2 regions of the Brevibacillus sp. FSL K6-0770 genome follow, and region 1 is predicted to be linked to the other one. Evidence: riboswitches for the same ligand, from Rfam matches in the RefSeq annotation. Region 1 holds a riboswitch; the other holds the start of a gene.
What was found. Region 1 has a riboswitch for FMN ahead of ribD (bifunctional diaminohydroxyphosphoribosylaminopyrimidine deaminase/5-amino-6-(5-phosphoribosylamino)uracil reductase RibD). Riboswitches for the same ligand answer to the same signal wherever they lie in the genome.

Region 1 (7,609 bases):
TGGCGCAGCCACACCGCTTCGCAATTGATCGAAATGGGCAGAAAGTCGGGCCGGATGACGAGTCAGCTTGAGCAAACGATGTGGGAGGCTGTAACCGCGATTGAAAAAGCAGGGATGCACGAGGCTGTCCTGGAAGACCACGTCAAGGAAGTGCTCGCCCACCTAAAGGAACGGTATCATTTGTTCATTTTGACCAACAATGCCTACGCAGCCGCCGAGGAAGCGCTGAATCATACGGGAATCGCCGATTGTTTCCAGGAGATTGTCGCGCGCGAGCAGATGACGACACTCAAACCGCATCCGTCCGGGATTCACTACATCCGCGCCCAATACCCCAACTGGTCTGCCACGGCCTGGACGATGGTCGGAGATTCCTGGATTGACGGAAAAGCGGCGCACGGCGGGGAAGTGGCGTTTATCGCGTATCAGGGAGAGCGGGCGGACATGGAGCGCAACGAAGTTTCGCCGCGAGCGTACATCACGGACTTGCGCGAACTGCTGGACATTTTGTAGCCGCGCTCGCGGAGAGCAGGAAAAGGACACTTCCACCTAAAAAAGTGACAGTTGACGAGAAATGTGTGCTATACTGTGCCTAACTGAATACCAGCCTTCAGGGTAGGGTGAAATTCCCGACCGGCGGTAATGACGAACGCACGTCTGAGCCCGCGACTCGCTATTGCTGTATGGATAGCGACTGACTTGGTGCAAATCCAAGGCCGACGGTAAAGTCCGGATGGGAGAAGGTGTCTTACAATAGCTTCGGCGGCTGTTTTTTCAAAAACAGAACTGTCACGAGGCTTGTTTCCCTACGCCCTGAGTATCGTTTGCTCGTGGGCGTTTTTTATTGGAAAACTGCATAGCGCAAAAATCTTCAGGGCAGGGTGAAATTCCCGACCGGCGGTAATGACGTATGTACGTCTAAAGCCCGCGACTCGCTGATCGTTACGGTCAGCGACTGATCTGGTGCAAATCCAGAGCCGACGGTAAAGTCCGGATGGAAGAAGAGCTGACCATGCTTTTTGGCATCCCTTTTGCAAAAAACGGATGCGATAAGGCTTCTTTCCTTATGCCCTGAGCCGCTAGTGGTTTCGAGGGCTTTTTGCATTGGCTGGAATCCGTGCATGAAAGAGGAGGTTTACATGGAGCAGGACATGCGGTTCATGGCGCTGGCACTGGATTTGGCGCGCTCGGCAAACGGTCAGACGAGCCCCAATCCGCTCGTCGGTGCAGTCCTGGTAAACAACGGAGAAGTAGTAGGCATGGGAGCGCATTTGCGTGCAGGCGAACCTCATGCAGAAGTGCACGCTCTGCGGATGGCAGGGCAAAAAGCGGCTGGCGCTACGCTGTATGTCACATTGGAGCCGTGCAGTCATCACGGCAAAACGCCTCCGTGCGCCGAAGCGGTGATCGCGGCTGGCATCCGGCGTGCCGTGATCGCCACGCTGGACCCGAATCCGCTCGTCGCGGGAAAAGGCGCGGAGAAGCTGCGGGCAGCAGGCGTGGAAGTGGTTGTCGGCGTGCATGAAGCGGAAGCGAAAAAGCTGAATGAAGTCTTTTTCCACTTCATCACGACGCGGCGTCCGTTTGTGACGATCAAAACAGCGAGCACGCTGGATGGCAAGATCGCTACCGAAAGCGGGCACAGTCGCTGGATAACGGGTGCGCGGGCGCGGGGGGAAGTGCACGAGCTGCGCAGACAGCACGACGCGATCCTGGTCGGAGTAGGCACGGTGCTTGCGGACGATCCGCTTTTGACGGCGAGACTGGACGGGCAAGCGCATGGGCGACAGCCTGTGCGTATCATCTGGGACAGTCAGCTGCGCACGCCGCTCGGGGCCAACGTGATTCAAAATGCGGATGCGCCCACCTGGATTTTTACGACGAAAGCTGCGGCGCAAGCGAAGCAGGAGGCTTTTGCGGAAAAAGGTATCCGGCTGTTCGTGGCAGATGAGCAGATTAGGGTGGACGAGGTGCTGGACACGCTGGGCGAATGGGGAATCACTTCGCTTCTCGTCGAAGGCGGGGCCGCGGTCAACGGAGCGTTTTTGCAGGCGCGGGCGATTCAAAAAGTGATCAGCTACGTGTCGCTGAAAATGATTGGCGGTGGCCAGGCGCCGACACCGTTTGGAGGACAAGGCTTTTCCACGATGGATCAGGCGGTCAAGCTGGCGAATCCGACCGTTGAGCAACTGGATGAGCTGGACTTGCGGATCAGCGGCTATCCACAGTGGGAGTGAGGACAAAAAAGCGAATCGGAGACAGACGGCTTTGTTTTGCCGAGGCCGATGGCTGCTTTCCGATGTTATAAACCGTGTAAAAAGAGGAGGAAAGCCGATGTTTACCGGACTGGTAGAAGAGCTGGGCACGGTGGAATCGCTCACGGGCAACGATCAGGCGAGTCAGCTCGTGATCCGGGCGCAGCGGGTGCTCGAAGGTGTGCAACTGGGCGACAGCATCGCAGTCAACGGGATTTGCCTGACGGTTACTTCGTTTACGCAGCGGCATTTTCAGGTCGACGTCATGCCGGAAACGATGAAAAAGACGAGCCTGCGCCATCTGCGAGCGGGCCAGCGAGTCAACCTGGAGCGGGCGATGCGCTTGGGCGACCGTTTTGGCGGGCATATCGTCTCCGGGCACGTGGACGGGACAGGCACGATCGTGTCGCGACAGCCGCACGCCAACGCTGTGCTGTTTACGATCGAAGCGAGCGCGGAGCTGTTGAAATACGTCATCGAGCGCGGCTCGATTTGCGTGGATGGCATCAGTCTTACTGTGGTGGAAGCTGCGGATACGCATTTCAGCGTGTCGATCATCCCGCACACGCTGGCGCAGACCAGCTTGCAGGATCGGCGCGCAGGCGATCAGGTGAATCTGGAGACAGACGTCATCGGCAAGTATGTAGAGCGGCTTTTGGGCGATCGCGGCCAGCAAAGGAGCGGGCAAGCGGCAGGCTCGACGATCAGCATGGCTTTTTTGCAGGAAAATGGATTTGTCTGAACGAGGAGGGAAGTCCCATGTTTCATCAGATAGAAGAGGCATTGGAAGATTTGCGCCAAGGGAAAGCGATTATCGTAGTGGATGACGAAGATCGGGAAAACGAAGGCGATTTCGTCTGCCTGGCGGAAGCGGCGACACCGGAGATGATCAACTTCATGGCAACGCATGGGCGCGGGCTGGTCTGCGTGCCGATTACGCAACAGCGCGCGGCCAGATTGAAGCTTGCTCCGATGGTCGAAGACAACACAGACAAGCAAGGGACGGCTTTTACCGTCTCGATTGATGAGGCGAGCACGCATACGGGAATCTCAGCCCATGAGCGTTCGCAGACAGTGCTGGCGATGCTGGATGAGCAGAAGACAGCCGAAGATTTCCGCAAGCCGGGGCATATTTTTCCGTTGATAGCAAAAGCGGGCGGCGTGTTGCGCCGGGCTGGTCACACGGAGGCGGCCGTCGATCTCGCGGAGATGGCTGGCAGTGCTGCGGCAGGCGTGATTTGCGAGATTATGAATGAAGACGGCTCGATGGCCCGGTTGCCGCAGTTGGTAGAGATTGCGCGGCGGTTTGAGCTGAAGCTGATCACGATTGCCGATTTGATCGCGTATCGGATGCGCACGGAATCGCATGTGCACAAAGAAATCGAAGTGAATCTCCCGACGAGCTTCGGCGATTTTCGGATCGCGGCCTATACGAACGAAGTAGATGGCAAAGAACACGTAGCGCTCATCAAGGGCGAGATCGACTCGGACAAGCCGGTTCTCGTCCGGGTGCACTCCGAATGCCTGACCGGGGATATTTTTGGCTCCGAGCGATGCGACTGCGGGCCGCAACTGCATGCTGCGCTTGCGCAAATCGAGGCGGAGGGCGCGGGCATTCTTTTGTACATGCGCCAAGAAGGACGCGGCATCGGGCTGATTAACAAGCTCAAGGCGTACAAGCTCCAGGAGGAAGGGCTTGATACGGTGGAAGCAAACGAAAAGCTGGGCTTTGCGGCCGATTTGCGAGAGTACGGGATTGGTGCGCAAATTCTTCGCGACCTCGGAGTGCGCAGGATGCGCCTTTTGACCAACAATCCTCGCAAAATTCGCGGGCTGGACGGCTACGGGCTGAAAGTAGAAGAAAGAGTGCCGTTGCAAATGCAGGTGCAACCGCACAATCAGCGATATTTGACAACCAAGCAAACGAAGCTGGGGCACTTGCTCCACCTATAATGCAAAGGAGAGTGAACGGAATGAGAACATTTGAAGGACATCTGGTAGGGACAGGACTGCGCGTAGGGATTGTAGCAGGGCGATTTAACGAACTGATCGTCAGCAAGCTGGTTGGCGGCGCTCTCGATGCTTTGAAGCGCCACGGTGTGGAAGAGGAAAACGTCGATGTGGCATGGGTGCCAGGCGCATTTGAAATTCCGCTGATTGCCAAAAAAATGGCGGAATCCGGCCGTTACGACGCGGTAGTGACGCTGGGCGCCGTGATTCGCGGCGCAACTCCGCACTTTGATTACGTGTGCAACGAAGCGGCCAAAGGAGTTGCTTCCTTGTCGCTGTCCACAGGGATTCCGGTTATTTTCGGCGTGCTGACGACAGACAATATTGAGCAAGCGATTGAGCGTGCTGGAACGAAAGCAGGCAACAAAGGCTGGGAGGCCGCTGCGGCTGCGATTGAAATGGCGAATCTGTCGAAGCAGTTTGCCTAAACGAGAACAGTATAGCATGAGAAGGCGAGAAGCGGGGGCTGAGGCTCCCGTTTTTGCATGGATAAAAACGCCTATGGATGGATAAAATCACCACCTATCGGTCAAAGTAAGAAGGATTTTCCTGTAGATCGGGGGATTCAAGATGGAGCCGACAGATTGGTGGAGAGCGCAAGTATTCAAAGTGGCACAAGCCAAGAGCGGTGGCGCGTCGCCTTCGCGTGGCGAGCGAATCACGCCGGAAATGATCAAACAGCAAATGCACAACGTGGATGACCTCAGCAGCCTGGCTTTGACGATCAATGACGAAGAGGTTCACGTTTTTTTTCTAGATACGATGGTGGAACTGGCGCAGTTGTATGAAAACGTGTTTTTGCCGTTGCAGCGCTCGGACGGCAGAGATCCGTTGACCGTGCTTCCTTACGCGCAGCCGTGTCGCGAAGGCAACCTGGACTTGCTGCTTGCCAATTTGCTGCGCGGCCATACGATCCTGTTTTTTCTGGAACGGGAGCTTATTTTGCACGTCAATACGTTTCAGGTCGAGCATCGTGCGATTACCAAGTCGGAGAGCGAGGCGACGGTTCTCGGCCCGCAGGATTCGTTTGTGGAGATGCTGGAGATCAACCTGTCGCTCTTGCGCCGCAGATTGACGACGCCCAACCTGAAAATTGTCGCCTACACGATCGGCACAGAGACGCAAAACCGGGTAGCGGTCCTGTACCTGGAAAATATCGCGAACGAGATCAACGTCGAACGCGTGAAGACACGCATCCAAAACGTCGAGTATCAGGGCTTCGTCGGACTGCCTGTTTTGAAACAAATGCTCGAAGACAAGCCGTACTCGCCGTTTCCCCAGTTCGGGCTGACCAGTCGCCCGGACAATGTGGCAGCGGCACTGCTGGATGGCAGAATCATCATTATGCTGAACGGAAGCCCTGAAGCGGCGATCTGCCCGGCCTCTTTTCTGGAGATGTTCAGCAGCCCCGAGGATTTCTACAATCGCTGGTTAACGGCGAGCTTGCTGCGAATGATCCGCTTTTTCGGGCTGTTTGTGACGATTTTGCTTACTTCCAGCTACGTATCCGTCCTGACTTTTCACCCGGAAATGCTCCCTCCCGCCTTGCTGACGATTTTGTCTGAATCGCGCAGCCAGGTGCCTTTTCCTCCGGTCATCGAAGTGATCTTCATCGAGCTGGTTATCGAGATTTTGCGTGAAGCCGGGATACGCATGCCGACGAAAATCGGTCAGACGATCGGGATCGTGGGCGGGATTGTCATCGGAACAGCGTCCGTTCAAGCGGGATTGGCCAGCAACATCTTGATTGTTCTCGTCTCCGTCTCGGCCCTGCTTTCGTTTGTTCCGCCCAATTTTTTGATGAGCAACGCGATTCGTCTCGTTCGTTACGGTTTTATTTTGATGGCAGGCATGATGGGGATGTACGGTCAGATGCTGATGCTTGCTTTTTTGTTTGCGCATTTGCTCAACCTGACCTCTTTGGGCACTCCTTACATGGCTCCGGGTGTGCCGCGCCAGTGGACGGATTTGTTTAATGGCCTGGTGCGCGCGCCGATGAAGTTCATCGTCTATCGCAACCGCATGTCCAGAGCAAAACGCAAACAGGCGCGGCCCGTTGGTGAGGAGTAGATAGATGGACAGAGGAAAGATTCACAGCCTGAATCCGATCCATGTAATCGGGCTGATCATCAATTCAATGGTCGGCGTCAATCTGCTGTCGCTTTCTCATTTTGCCAGCAAAATGGGCTATAACTTGTGGATGGCGCCGATTTTGCTCGGAATCATTGTGACGCTGACGGTCTTTCCGATGATCGCGCTGTGCAGCCGCTACCCGGGAGATACGCTGTTCGGGATTCATGAAAAGTTGCTGGGGAAGTGGCTGGGCAGCTGCCTGAACGTCCTGGTCATCGTCTACGCCATCCTGAACACATCGACAGCGAATGAAGGATACGTCCGGCTTTTGCAAACCTCGATGCTCAACAACCAGACGATCACCATGCCGTTGCTTGGCTTGACACTCGTCATGATGTACATTACGAACGGCGGAATCAAGCTCGTGGCGAGATTTTGCCTGCTGGCCTTGTTTTTTACGGGGTGGATGCTGGTGTTGCTGCATTACGGTTTTCAAAAAGGCGGGCTGTCGCATATTTTTCCGCTTTTCAATACCGATCTGGCCAGTGTGCTTGATGCGCTTAACCAATCCTCAGGCAGTATGCTGGGGTACGAAATTTTGTTGATTTACTACCCGTTTATCATCGAAAAGAACAGAGCGCGGCGCCATGTGTTGATCGGCGTATGGACGGTCGTTTTCTTCTACGTGTTGGTGCTGCTCACGAGTGTGGCGTATTTTTCCGAATGGCAGGTGGCGAATCTCGTCTACCCGATTTTGAATCTGTTCAAGGCTGTCGAGCTGTCCTTTTTGGAGCGGGTAGAAAATTTGGGAATCGGTCTGTGGGTATTTCTCATTCTCAGCACGTCGACCGCGTACTTGTGGATGGCGCGTACGGGGATGGAACAATTGGCGGGGAAACGTCGCTTATGGCATCTCTTGTTGCCGTCCGCGATTTCTTACTTTATGATTCACGGCCCTCTGTCCGTGGAAGCGCAACGCTACCTGTATGACCAGCTGACTGTTTACTTCGCGTACGGCTTGATCTTGTGGCCGATCTTTTTGCTGATGCTGCACGCTTTGCGGCGAGGAAAGGGGGAGAAGGTGTCATGAGATGGGGCAGCTGGCTCTTTTTGATCGCACTCCTTTCCTGCACGCTTGCGGGCTGTGCCGCCGAATATGAACGTCCGGCGCTTGAAGACATGGCGATGATCGGCGTGATGGGGTTCGACTATGTCGATGATACGCAAATGAAGGTGCTGGTCTCCATTCCGGTTCCGGCAAAAGGCAAGGA
Region 2 (7,609 bases), 3.8 Mb from region 1:
GCGGGATTGCCCGCCATTGTGCCCGCTTGGTAGGCAGGACCGAGCGGCGCGACTTGCTCCATAATCTCGCGGCGTCCGCCATATGCTCCGATTGGCAAGCCGCCACCGATGATTTTTCCGAGCGCGGTCAGGTCAGGCGTTACGCCCAGCAAGTTTTGCGCACCGCCGTAGCAGAAGCGGAATGCGGTGATGACCTCGTCGTACACAACGAGCGCGCCTGCCTCGTGCGTGATGCGGTTCACTTCCTCCAAAAAGCCTGGCTCCGGCGTGACGATACCGAAGTTGCCGACGATTGGTTCGACCAGGACGCAAGCCGTTTCGTTGCCCCATTTGTTCATCGCTTCGGCGAACGCTGCAACGTCATTGAATGGAACCGTGATCACTTCGCTGGCGATGCTTTGCGGAATGCCCGCACTGTCAGGGATGCCGAGTGTGGAAGGGCCGGAGCCTGCCGCAACCAGCACGAGATCGGAGTGACCGTGGTAGCAGCCCGCAAATTTGATGATTTTCACGCGTCCGGTGTAGGCGCGTGCCACGCGAATGCACGTCATGACGGATTCCGTACCGGAGTTGTTGAAGCGGATGCGCTCCATGGATGGAATCGCTTCGCGGATCATGTTCGCAAAAGTGACTTCCCAAGGAGTTGGCGTACCGTACAACGTTCCGTTGGCCGCCGCTTCCGTAATGGCTTTTGTGACGTGCGGGTGAGCATGTCCGGTAATAATCGGGCCATACGCCGCCAAGTAGTCAATATATCGATTGCCGTCCACGTCCCAGAAATACGCGCCCTGGGCACGCTCCATCGTAACGGGCGCTCCCCCGCCTACGGCCTTGAAAGAACGGGAAGGGCTGTTTACCCCGCCGAGAATAACATCCATGGCTTGTTCGTGCAGTTGCGCGGATCGTTCACGTTTCATGCGATTTTCCCTCTTTTCTTTTCGAAAAAGTCCTTCATTATCTTAACACAGCAAAAGTCACCTGGATATGGATGGGGAGCTATAGCTGGGGAAAAGGAAAAATGATACAATTTTCAAGCAAATCACTTCACGTAAAAGGCGGTAATCCACCATGAAACTTGAGTGCATCTCCATCAAAGGAACCGGCAATACCAATGAGGACGCCTATGTGATCTCGCAGGCCGATCAGGTGTACGCGGTGATCGACGGCGTCTCGTCGCTCGTTCCGTACGAAAACCGATTCGGGCAGACAGGAGGAGCGATTGCAGCCGAGCTGGTGAAAAGGAAGCTGGAAATCATGCCGCCTGACGCTGTGCTGTCCGATTACCTGACGTTTGTCAACGAAAAGCTGCGGGAATTGATGCGCGAGAGCGAGATTGACTGGAAGCAAAAAGAAGCATTGTGGGGAGCGGCATGTGCAGTCGTTCGGGTGAAAGAGCAGCACATCGAGTATGCCCAGACTGGCGATTGCATGATTTTTGCGGTCTATGAAGACGATACGGTGCGGCCTTTGACGTTTCCGCAAGTTTCGCTGCTGGAGCAAAACGCCATTGCCCGGTGGGAAGACGGGATTCGCGAGGGGCTGTCTACCCGAGCCGAGCTGCACGAGCGATGTAAGGACATCCTGATTCATAACCGCTATCAGGCGAACGGATCAGGAGGATATGGCGTTTTGAACGGAGATGCGGCTTGTGCGGATTTCATAGAGTATGGACGGATCAATCGGATCGGATTGAAGGCGCTTGTTTTGGCGACAGACGGTCTGTTCATGCCACGACCAACAGGCGGAAAAGGACCGGGGTGGGAAGAAACGGTATTGCCAATCGTCCACAAAGGGCTGCAACGTTACACGGATGAGCTGATCGCACTGGAAAACAACGATCCCGAATGCATCCGCTACGCCCGCTTCAAAAAGTCGGACGACAAGACGGGCATTGTCGTGAATTTGCGCTGACAGTTTGTTACAGTTTGCCTTTTGCACATTTTCATGCGCTCATATACACTAACAGTTGTTCATGACCGTTTTGCCAGCCGCAAGTGGTCACATCTCTTTGCATGAAAAACGTCAAGGCGTTTTTCCATTAAAAAAAGGATGGTTATCCATGATTCAAGTGAAGAACCTGCAAAAGGAGTTTCGCATCCACCAGGCCAGAGCGGGTCTCGGGGGTGCTTTTCGTGATTTGTTTAGTCGCGAGTATAAGACCGTCAAGGCAGTGAATGACCTTTCTTTTACCGTGGAAGAAGGGGAAATGTTCGCTTTGATTGGGGAAAATGGCGCCGGGAAATCGACGACGATCAAAATGCTGACGGGCATTTTGACGCCAAGCGAGGGCGAGATCGTCATCAACGGCTACGTTCCGTTCAAACAGCGCGAGGAATACGTGCGCTCCATCGGTGTCGTATTCGGACAGCGTTCGCAGCTCTGGTGGGATTTGTCGCCGATGGAGTCGTTCCGGTTGCTGAAAAGCGTCTACAAAGTCGACGGGCCAGAGGGAGATAAGTGGCTAGACCGCTTGATCGAGGAGCTGGAAATCAACCCGTTTGTCAGCCAGCCAGTGCGCAAGCTGAGCCTGGGTCAACGGATGCGCTGCGAGGTAGCAGCATCATTGATTCACAAGCCGCGCCTGTTGTTCCTCGACGAGCCGACAGTCGGGCTGGACGTCTTGGTGAAGCAAAAAATTCGCGAGTTTTTGCGCAATCTGAACGAAACGGAAAACATGACCATCCTGCTCACGACCCACGACGTTTCCGATATTGAAGCGCTCTGTAAGCGGGTGCTGGTCATGGACAAAGGCAAGCTGATTTTTGACGGCCTGCTCAGTGACCTGAAGGAAAAGTGGGGCAATGGCACAGAGGTGTCTTTCCAGATGAAAAAGCGCACACCCGCCGACGAGCTGCGCAAGACGCTTGGCGAGATGCCGTGCGAAATTTCCCAGGTAAACGAATATACAATCAGTGTGAAAGTGCCGCAGAGCCAGGAAATGCTGCCGTTTGTCCTGTCAACGGTCATGTCGACGTTCGAGGTCAGCGACGTAAAAATCATGGAGACGAGCACAGAAGATATTGTCCGCAACATTTACCAGGTGGATACAGGGGTGCGGGGCCATGCATAAGCTCTACATGGAACTGATCCGCATGCGCTTTTTGACCATGCTCGCTTACCGGGTGAATTACTACAGCGGGATCATTATTTACGCGATCAACATCGGAGCGTACTACTTTTTGTGGGGCGCAATCTACGGCGGCCAGCAGCAGCTTGGCGGCCTGTCGGTCGAGCAAATGACTTCCTACGTCGCGATTGCCTGGATGTCGCGCGCCTTTTACTTCAACAACATCGATACGGAAATTGCCCAGGACGTACGGGAGGGTAAAGTCGCGATCGAGATGATCCGCCCTTACAATTACTTGTCGGTCAAGACAGCGCAAGCATTTGGGGAAGGGATATTCCGCTTCCTGTTTTTCGCAGGGCCAGGAATTTTTCTCATCAGCCTGATTATCCCGTTTCATTTTCCCGCGACAGCGACTGGCTGGGGATTGTATTTGATCAGTCTCATGTTTGCCTTTTTGATCAACACGCAAATCAACCTGCTGACGGGGCTGTTCACCTTTTTCCTGTTCCGCAACGACGGGATGATGCGGGCGAAGCGTGTCGTCGTTGATTTGATGTCGGGCCTGGTGCTGCCGATCAGCTTTTTCCCGGGCTGGGCGCAAACGGTTATGGGCTTTTTGCCATTCCAGGCCGTCAACTACTATCCGAGCCTGATTTTTACAGGGGCGATTACTCCGGGGCGTTCCTGGGAGTTGATCGGCTTCCAGGCGATCTGGATGGTTGTTATTCTGGTTCCGATTCTGATTTTGTGGCGCATGGCCCGAAATCGGCTGGTCGTGCAAGGGGGGTAGCATATGCAAAACGTCAAACACATTTTCGGTATTTTCGCCGACTACCTGGGCCAGTATTTCAAGACGAGACTTGCCTATCGGGCTGACTTTCTCGGGGATTTTGTGTCCAACTTGATTTCCGAGCTGATCAATCTAGTGTTCATCATCGTCGTCTTCACGCATGTGCCGTTGATGAAGGAATGGACGCGGGACGAAATCATTTTCATTTACGGTTTCTTTTTGGTGCCGTATGCCTTATTCTCGATGTTTTTCGGGTTTTGGGACTTCAACGAACGCTATATTATCCGGGGCGAAATGGACCGCATCTTGACCAGGCCGATCCACAATCTGGCACAGGTCTGTTTGGAGTCGATCGCACCGGACCGGATTTTCGGCGTCATCACAGGGCTGATCATCATGGGCTATGCTGCTTTTCAGCTCGATTTGACGTTTTACTGGTACGACCTGTTCATCTTCATCGGGCTTGTGATCAGCGGCGCCCTGATTTACGGCGGGGTGTACACGGCGATTGCCGCTGTCAGCTTTTTCTCCGATTCCCGGACAGGAATTGCCCCGATGATTTACAACATCCAGCAGTACGGGCGTTACCCCGTGGATGTGTACAACAAGGCGATTCGCTTCGTGCTGACTTACGTGTTGCCGTTTGCTTTTGTCGGGATTTACCCGGCGGCTTACTTTTTGCGAAAAGAAGTGTGGTATACGTACGCAGCACTTACTCCGGTAGTCGCGGTCATCTTCTTTGGCATCGGCTTGCTCGTCTGGAACTGGGGCGTCACCAAGTATCGGGGAGCAGGGTCGTAGTGGCAGAAGCTACTTTTGGTGCGATTTGGTAGGCAGGAGCAGGATTATGGATTTTTATTTGGGAACGGTTATGGTAATATTAGAGGTAACGAGCTTGAAAGAAAAAAAGACCGTCCGGCGGCTACCGGAACGGTCTGGTCTGTACAAACGAGGCTTCCCTCAAAGGGGACGGCTCAAAATTTGGTGAAGAATAGACCGCCGAGGAGCAGTCAACTCAAGGGCGGTCTATTTCTTTTTGGTCCAGGTAACTACCTATAGCACGTGGCGACTTTAGGCTGAGAAGCCCCATTTTTTTTAAAATATATCCAACTAAATCAATTGGAAAATAACAATAAAATGTCGATTTAACAGTTTCGTCTATTGTCAAATCGAAAAAGCGCAGTATAATATGCTGTATACAACTACACAATTCCTTCAGGGCAGGGTGAAATTCCCGACCGGCGGTGATGGTGCAATCAGCACGTCAAGCCCGCGAGCCTCCCGAGCTGTTGACAGCGACGGAGTGCAGGATCTGGTGAGATTCCAGAGCCGACAGTACAGTCTGGATGGGAGAAGGATGACGACAGTACGTTTACCACACACGTGCTTGTTTGCCTGTGCTGGCAGGACAGATGCGATGAGGCATGCATGATGAGCCGCCTCGTTGTTTCTTGAACCTGTATTTATTGCACATGCTTTGTCATACGCCTGTAAGCTGCCCTGAGAATTATTCTCAGGGTATTTTTGTGTTTGCAAAAGCGTAGACATTTTGGCACGTGTGGGCAAGACCGCTGTTGCCATTCCTCAGAAGGAGAAAAAACGAGGAGATGGTACACATGAAAGAAACAGCCCTGCACACATCGCGCAGAGCAACCCAGCGGATCGTGACGATTCCGATGCTGGCAGCCGTTGCTTTTATCTTGCAGTATTTGGAGGTTCCCGTTCCGCTGATGCCGAGCTTTTTGAAGCTTGATTTCAGTACGTTGCCAGCGCTGATCGGCGGACTCATGTACGGCCCTGTAGCCGGCATCATCATCGAAGTTTTGAAAAATACATTGCACATGCTCTTTAAAAATACAGACGGATTGTTGATCGGAGAGCTTGCCAACGTCGTGGCGGGCGCCAGCTTTATTTTGCCAGCTGTCCTTCTGCAACGCAGCGGTCAAGGGAAAAAAGGCTTTTTATCGGGCCTCGCGCTTGGAACGTTGCTGATGACGATTGTCATGGCTGTTGCCAATGCGTACGTCCTGCTCCCGGCATACGCCGCTCTTTATCAGATGCCGATGGCAGAGCTGTTGGCCATGTTCAACGCAACCAGCGTCTGGTCCCTGGTCATGGTCGGTATCGTTCCGTTCAACCTGTTCAAAGGGGTCGTGCTCGCGCTGGTCGCGTATCCGGTCTACGCCAAGCTTGGTGCGCGCATTGCCCTCAGAACCACAAATTGACAACGGCTGCGCGACTTGCTAAGATATTCCCTAACAAAAAGCAGTTTAGCGAAAAGGCTATGAAAGGACCCGCAGCTATATCCTGGTTCCAGAGAGTCGGCCCTAGTCTGGAAGGCTGATACGAGGCGTACCTGCACCCCATCCTGAAGCCGCCAGCGACGAGCTGGTCCGGTTGCCCGCCGTTATCGGGTTGTTGAGTGGACTTATGGCTTGTGCCATGGTCAATCAGGGTGGTACCGCGGAAGTGAATCCTCCGTCCCTTTTTTGGGATGGGGGATTTTTTGCATTTTCATGTAAGAAAAAAGGAGCGTAGAAGGATGAAAGAGGACAAAGCGTTCGTAAAAGAAATGACACCGCAGTCGGAAGATTTCTCGCGCTGGTACATCGACGCGATCAAAAAAGCGGATTTGATGGATTACACGCCAGTGCGCGGCTGCATCGTCTTCAAACCGGATGGCTTCGAGCTGTGGGAGCGCATCCAGGAGGCGATGGACAAAAGATTCAAAGAGACGGGACACCGCAACGCCTACTTCCCAATGCTGATTCCCGAGTCCTTTTTCCAAAAAGAAAAAGAGCACATCGAGGGCTTCAACCCAGAGCTGCCTTGGGTGACGGAAGCGGGAGGAGAGCAGCTGGAGGAAAAGCTTGCCCTGCGCCCGACTTCGGAGACGATCATCGGACATATGTACGCGCAGTGGATTCAGAGCTACCGCGACTTGCCGATTCTGATTAACCAGTGGGCAAACGTGTTCCGCTGGGAAAAGCGCACCATGCCATTCTTGCGTACTTCAGAATTTTTGTGGCAGGAAGGCCATACCGCCCATGCGAACGAGGAAGAAGCGCGCCAGGAGACCATGCAGATGCTGGAGATTTATCGCGAGGTTGTGGAGCAGGAGCTGGCGATTCCGGTATGGAAAGGGCAAAAAACGCCAAGCGAGCGCTTTGCAGGAGCAGTCGACACGTACTCCATCGAGGCGATGATGAAGGATGGAAAAGCGGTGCAGGCCGGAACCTCCCACTACTTGGGAGACAAGTTTGCGCGCGGCTTTGAGATCAAGTTCCTGGATCGCGACAATCAGTTCAAATACGTGCATACGACTTCATGGGGCAGCTCTACCCGCTTGATCGGCTCGATGATCATGGTGCACGGCGACGACCGCGGCTTGGCTTTGCCGCCGCGGATGGCACCGACTCAGGTCATCATGATCCCAGTCGGACCGATGAAGCTGCGCGATCAGGTCATGGTTGCATTCGATCCGCTGTTCGACGAGATCAAAGCGGCAGGCGTTCGCGTCCGGGCAGACTTGCGCGAGGAAACTCCGGGCTGGAAGTTCAACGAATGGGAGATGCGCGGTGTGCCGCTTCGTCTGGAGCTTGGGCCGCGCGACGTGGAAAACGGCCAGGCGATTCTCGCCCGCCGCGATACCGGAGAGAAAATAACCGTGCCACTGGAAGGCATTGCGCAGACGATTGCCCAATTGCTCGAAGACATCCAGCAAAACATGTTCCAAAAAGCGCTGGCCTTCC

Region 2: it holds a riboswitch for FMN, as region 1 does, so the genes downstream of both, NST23_RS05200 (ECF transporter S component) here and ribD (bifunctional diaminohydroxyphosphoribosylaminopyrimidine deaminase/5-amino-6-(5-phosphoribosylamino)uracil reductase RibD) in region 1, are expected to answer to the same signal.

Annotation. Positions count from the first base shown of each region.
Region 1 covers NZ_JBBOBQ010000001.1:4,845,595-4,853,203, reverse strand. Annotated here, with positions in the region: gene NST23_RS23055 (HAD family hydrolase) at 1-513, shown strand, start outside; FMN riboswitch at 603-749, shown strand; FMN riboswitch at 864-1,010, shown strand; gene ribD (bifunctional diaminohydroxyphosphoribosylaminopyrimidine deaminase/5-amino-6-(5-phosphoribosylamino)uracil reductase RibD) at 1,140-2,237, shown strand; gene NST23_RS23045 (riboflavin synthase) at 2,335-2,997, shown strand; gene NST23_RS23040 (bifunctional 3,4-dihydroxy-2-butanone-4-phosphate synthase/GTP cyclohydrolase II) at 3,015-4,208, shown strand; gene ribH (6,7-dimethyl-8-ribityllumazine synthase) at 4,229-4,693, shown strand; gene NST23_RS23030 (spore germination protein) at 4,836-6,335, shown strand; gene NST23_RS23025 (GerAB/ArcD/ProY family transporter) at 6,340-7,428, shown strand; gene NST23_RS23020 (Ger(x)C family spore germination protein) at 7,425-7,609, shown strand, end outside.
Region 2 covers NZ_JBBOBQ010000001.1:1,011,213-1,018,821, forward strand. Annotated here, with positions in the region: gene NST23_RS05175 (glutamate-1-semialdehyde 2,1-aminomutase) at 1-917, opposite strand, end outside; gene NST23_RS05180 (protein phosphatase 2C domain-containing protein) at 1,069-1,911, shown strand; gene NST23_RS05185 (ABC transporter ATP-binding protein) at 2,060-3,070, shown strand; gene NST23_RS05190 (ABC transporter permease) at 3,063-3,857, shown strand; gene NST23_RS05195 (ABC transporter permease) at 3,861-4,658, shown strand; FMN riboswitch at 5,065-5,219, shown strand; gene NST23_RS05200 (ECF transporter S component) at 5,474-6,082, shown strand; gene proS (proline--tRNA ligase) at 6,400-7,609, shown strand, end outside.